2 linked regions of the Geobacillus stearothermophilus ATCC 12980 genome follow. The protein of the gene in region 2 interacts with the protein of the main gene of each other region in a pairwise test. Links are inferred from orthologs where the notes say so. Each region holds a gene or a part of one and is shown on either strand. Other genes may lie near its edges.

Region 1 (2,797 bases), 1.1 Mb from region 2 along the record:
ATCGAGCCAGCGGCTTGACACAAGCAGTCCGAGCAACAGCCGCGTGCCATAAACAGCGGTGAGAAAGCTGACGACGATGCTGATGATGAGCGTCGTCGCAAACCCTTTCACCGAGCTTGTCCCGTAAATAAAAAGAACAGCGCCGGCGATGATCGTCGTAAGGTTGGCGTCAAAAATCGTCGCAAACGACCCGCGGTTGCCAGCACGGAACGCCGACAGCATCGACTTGCCGAGCTTCAGCTCCTCTTTGATCCGTTCGTACGTAATAATGTTGGCATCGACCGCCATCCCAACCCCTAAAATCAGGGCGGCAATGCCCGGCAGCGTCATCACGACGTTCATCCAATCAAACAAAAGCAAAATCAAATAAATGTATACCGACAGCGTAATGACGGCGATGATCCCGGGAAGCCGGTAAAACCAAATCATGAACAAGAAGATCGCCGCCACACCGATGATGCCGGCCAACACCGTTTTTTGCAGGGCGTTTTTCCCAAACTGAGCGCCGACGGACGTGGAGTAAATTTCATGCAGCTCGACCGGCAGCGCGCCGGCATTGAGCAAATCGGCCAGCTGTTGCGCTTCTTTGACCGTAAAATTGCCGACGATCGACACATCCGTCTGATTGAACACTTGGTTGACTGAAGCGGCGGAAATAAATTTCGGATCCGTTTTGCCCGCTTCTTTCCGGTAGGAGTCCACCCCTTCTTTAAAATCGAGCCAAATGACTAAAATGTTGTTTGGCGGCCCCATTTTATATACTTTTTCCGTCACCTGGCGGAACTTGTCGGCGTCTTTCAATTTCAGAGCGACGCTCGGCCGGCCGTTTTCATCAAACGACAGCTTCGCTCCGCCTTGGACGAGGTCGCTTCCATCCATAAGCACGTTGTCATTGACATCGCGGAACGTCAATTTCGCCTGCGTGGACAAAATTTCGCGCGCCTCATTTTGGTCTTTCACCCCGGCGAGCTGGACGCGGATGCGGTTTCCTCCCTCGATGTCAACGCGCGGCTCACTGACGCCAAGGACGTTGATCCGTTTATTCAGCGCACTGACGGTGCTTTGCAGCGTCTCTTGGTCAATCTTATCGCCTTTTTTGGCCGGCTTCACTTCATACAGCACTTCAAAACCGCCTTGCAAGTCAAGGCCCAGTTTGATGTTATGTACAATTCCTTGAATCGTCGGCCCCATCACTCCGGCGAACAAAAGCAGGAGCAGAAAAAAGGCGACGATGCGGTTTCGTTTTACCATTCTCCTTAAGATCCTCCTTCAACTTGCTTCAGAGCCGTCCGGTGTCGCGCCAAGCAAAACATTGGCCTCGCCTTCCATTATGAAACAGCAGCCGGCAAGTGTCAATTTTCCACTATAACAACTCCTTTAAAACCCGCTCCAACTCATCATCGCCGGCCGCCTGCTGCTTATACGAACGCATCGTCAAAAATATCATATACTCGCTCGGCGAAAGAGAGAAAATGTCGCTGACCAACTCATGCAGTTTTTTTTCCGCCGGCCGATGCTTCCACTTTCGGGAACATAAACATTCCCACAGCCCGTCCATCGTCACTTGCGTATAGCCGAGAAGACGAAACTCATCGCACTTCGACTCGAGCGCCGGCATGAGCTGTTCGCGCAGCTTCCGGTTTTCATCCATCCCCCATACCCCCTTGTATCCATTGCCGCCTGCCAATCTTGTCATGCTTGGCCATGGGCCTTGCATATATTGTATAAAAGATGGAGGCATTTGAGAAGGCAGGGGGAGAAAATGTCTAAATTTTTACAAGGTACGGTCATTTTAATCGTCGCTGGCTTTATTACGAAAATTCTCGGCTTCATCAACCGAATTGTCGTCGCCCGCATGATCGGCGATGAAGGAGTCGGGCTGTACATGATGGCCGTGCCGACGCTCGTTTTAGCGATTACCGCGACGCAGATCGGGCTTCCGGTCGCCATTTCCAAACTCGTCGCCGAAGCAGAGGCGGCCGGCGACCGGCAACGGGTGAAACAAATTCTCGTCGTGTCGCTGGCCACCACCGGCGCGCTAAGCATCGTGCTTCTGCCGGCGTTGATCGCTGTTGCGCCATGGCTCTCCCGGACGATGTTCACCGACCCGCGTACGTACTATCCGCTTCTTGCCATCGCTCCAATTGTGCCGATCGTCGCCATCTCTTCGGTGCTGCGCGGCTACTTTCAAGGACGCCAGCAAATGAAACCGTACGCCTACTCGCTCTTGCTGGAACAAATCGTCCGCATCAGCTTGATCGCCTTATGCACACAGCCGCTTTTGCCGTACGGCGTCGAGTATGCCGCCGCCGGCGCCATGGCGTCTTCCGTTCTCGGCGAGCTGGCAGCATTATTGTATTTACTGTTTTTATTTAAGGTTAAAAAATCGATTCGCCTGCGGACAAAGTTTTTTCACTACGTCCAAGCCGGCAAAGAGACGTTCGTCCGCCTCATGCGCATTGCCTTGCCAACGACCGGCGGCCGTTTGATCGGCTCGCTTTCTTGGTTTTTTGAGCCAATCGTCGTCGCCAACAGCTTGGCATTGGCCGGCATCGCCGCCTCCACTGCCACAAGGCAATACGGACAGCTTGTCGGCTACGCGCTGCCGTTGTTGACGTTGCCGTCGTTTATTACGTACGCGCTTTCGACCACCCTGGTGCCGGCCATCAGCGAAGCCATGGCGCAACGCAAGCTGCTTTTGGTCGAATACCGGATCACCCAGGCGATGCGCTTGTCGCTTATCACCGGCGGCCTTTCCACCGTCATTCTTTACTTGTTCGCCGAGCCGCTCATGCGC
Region 2 (2,786 bases):
TGTCCTTGAATTTGCGACAAGAGGGCTGTATGCGTTGTTTGACATCCTCGAAGCGCAGTTTTAGCAGCCGGACGGAACGCGCGTCGTTTGGCCCGGCGCAGGCGGGCGGAATAGCGGGAGGAATCCGTTCCGGGTTCCTTTCTTTATGAGGCAAGGTGAATGGGAATGGAGCTGTATCAGCACTTCCGCAAAGAGGAACATCAATTCATCGATCATGTAATAGAATGGAAGGAAATGGTAGAACGTCAGTACGCTCCGAAGCTGACCGATTTTCTTGATCCGCGCGAGCAGCAAATCGTGCAAAGCATCGTCGGCAGCGACGGAGACGTGCGCGTGTCCTTTTTCGGCGGCGCTTTGTTTGTCGAGCGGAAGCGGGCGCTTTTGTATCCGCCGTATTTCGAACCGAATGAGGAGGATTATGACATCGCCTTGTTCGCTGTCCGCTATCCAGGCAAATTCGTTTTCCTTGAACACCGCGACGTCTTAGGAGCGCTCATGTCGCTCGGCTTGCGGCGGGGCAAGTTCGGCGACATTCTCGTCCAAGGAGGAGAGATCCAATTTTTTGCCGCCGCCGAGGTGGCCGATTACATTCGCCTCCATGTCGGGACGATCGGCAAAGCGCCGGTTTCGCTTGAGCTGTTGCCGCTGTCAGCTGCCATGCCGCTTGCCGAAACGTGGGAGGAAGGAACGGTCACGGTGTCTTCTCTAAGGCTCGATGCGGTGCTTGCCCAGGCGTTCCGCCTCGCGCGCGAGAAAGCGAAGACGCTCATTGAAAGCGGGCTCGTCAAAGTGAACTGGAAGGTGGTGGACAAGCCCGAATTTGTATGCGGGCCGGGCGATGTCCTGTCGGCGCGCGGGTTTGGTCGCTGCAAGCTGTTTTCCGTCGAGGGGATGACGAAAAAAGAACGCTGGCGCATCCGGCTGGGCCGTCAAAAATAATCGAATCGCAGCAGGAAATGGGCTGATCGTGTCGAATGAAGGAAGAAAAGGAATGATGGAGACGGAGGTGGCCATTGTGCCGTTAACGCCATTGGATATTCACAATAAGGAATTCAGCCGCGGATTTCGCGGGTATGACGAAGATGAAGTGAATGAGTTTTTGGATCAAATTATTAAAGATTACGAAATGCTCATCCGTGAAAAAAAGCAGCTGGAGGAAAAAGTGGCCGAACTGACGGAAAAATTGAATTACTTTTCCAACATTGAAGAAACGTTAAATAAGTCGATTCTTGTGGCTCAGGAAGCAGCGGAAGAAGTGAAGCGCAACGCACAAAAAGAGGCGAAGCTGATCATTAAAGAAGCGGAGAAAAACGCGGAGCGCATCATCGGCGACGCGTTGGCCAAATCGCGGAAAATCGCGTTGGAAGTCGAAGAACTCAAGCGGCAGTCGAAAGTGTTCCGCGCTCGCTTCCGCATGCTCGTTGAGGCGCAGCTCGATATGATCAACAGCCGTGACTGGGACGAGTTGATGGAATACGAGACGCCTGATCTCGAAGAAGAGGTGAAAGAGCCGTTGTCTCAGCCTTGACGAACCGAGGCCATGTCGGGTATAATCATTGGCAAAAATCACTGCACCAGCCGCCGTGGGAGGCGGTTGGCTTTTTTCAGGATGAATAGCGAAATAGTCATCGACGATGAAAGGGATAGTAGCTCTTGAACGACCGGTCGCAGCGAGCTGGGGATGGTGGAAGCCTGGCATCGGCGCAAGAGTGAACATCACCCTGGAGTTCCATGCCGAACATCCAGTAGGCCATGGCGCGTCATTCCCGTTACGAATGAAAAGTGGGCTGTGCGTCGTTTGCATGGCCAAGAAGGGTGGTACCGCGAGACCGTTCTCGTCCCTTGCCGGGGGAGAACGGTTTTTTATTTGGAATCTAGCGTTCGAAGGAGGAGCAAGGATGGATTACAAAGAGACGCTGCTTATGCCGCAAACCGAGTTCCCGATGCGCGGCAACTTGCCGAAGCGGGAGCCGGAGATGCAAAAAAAATGGGAGGAAATGGACATTTACCGGAAAGTGCAGGAGCGGACGAAAGGGCGTCCGTTGTTCGTGCTGCATGACGGCCCGCCGTATGCCAACGGGGATATTCATATGGGCCATGCGCTGAACAAAATTTTAAAAGACATCATCGTCCGCTACAAATCGATGAGCGGCTATTGCGCGCCGTACGTGCCGGGCTGGGATACGCACGGCTTGCCGATCGAAACGGCGCTCGCGAAGCAAGGCGTCGACCGCAAATCGATGAGCGTCGCCGAGTTTCGCAAGTTGTGCGAGCAATACGCGTACGAGCAAATCGACAACCAGCGCCGGCAGTTTAAGCGGCTCGGCGTGCGCGGCGACTGGGACAACCCGTACATTACGCTCAAGCCGGAGTACGAAGCCCAGCAAATTAAAGTGTTCGGCGAAATGGCGAAAAAAGGGCTCATTTACAAAGGGTTGAAGCCGGTCTATTGGTCCCCGTCAAGCGAATCGGCGCTCGCTGAAGCGGAAATCGAATATAAAGACAAGCGTTCGCCGTCGATTTATGTCGCCTTCCCGGTGAAAGACGGCAAAGGCGTGCTTGAGGGCGATGAGCGAATCGTCATTTGGACGACGACGCCGTGGACGATTCCGGCGAACTTGGCGATCGCGGTTCATCCGGATTTGGATTACCATGTTGTCGATGTCAGCGGAAAACGGTATGTCGTCGCCGCCGCCTTGGCGGAATCGGTGGCGAAAGAAATCGGTTGGGACGCATGGTCGGTCGTCAAAACGGTCAAAGGAAACGAGCTTGAATACGTCGTGGCG

What was found. The genes of interacting proteins can lie anywhere in the genome.
Region 1: the proteins of QSJ10_RS05130 (region 2) and QSJ10_RS10960 interact in binary tests that used the Bacillus subtilis proteins (3 or more experiments, as listed by UniProt). The link is inferred for Geobacillus stearothermophilus ATCC 12980 from one-to-one orthologs.

Annotation. Positions count from the first base shown.
Region 1 is NZ_CP128494.1:2,014,126-2,016,922, forward strand. The notes cover bases 8-2,789. They hold QSJ10_RS10960 (post-transcriptional regulator), read right to left. Parts: upstream 1,652-2,789; coding sequence 1,364-1,651; downstream 8-1,363. Other genes in these bases: secDF (protein translocase subunit SecDF), read right to left, coding at 8-1,251; spoVB (stage V sporulation protein B), read left to right, coding at 1,763-2,789. Outside these bases: more of secDF, read right to left, coding at 1-7; more of spoVB, read left to right, coding at 2,790-2,797. UniProt on the Bacillus subtilis protein: Required for post-transcription initiation control of the comE operon. Promotes the accumulation of its target comE mRNA to septal and polar sites.
Region 2 is NZ_CP128494.1:941,442-944,227, forward strand. What follows is about bases 1-2,771. They hold QSJ10_RS05130 (DivIVA domain-containing protein), read left to right. Parts: upstream 1-1,015; coding sequence 1,016-1,528; downstream 1,529-2,771. Other genes in these bases: QSJ10_RS05120 (YggT family protein), read left to right, coding at 1-64; QSJ10_RS05125 (YlmH family RNA-binding protein), read left to right, coding at 166-939; ileS (isoleucine--tRNA ligase), read left to right, coding at 1,899-2,771. Outside these bases: more of ileS, read left to right, coding at 2,772-2,786. UniProt on the Bacillus subtilis protein: May act as a pilot protein, directing MinCD to the polar septation sites or by inhibiting MinCD at the midcell site of division. Required for polar localization of the chromosome during sporulation.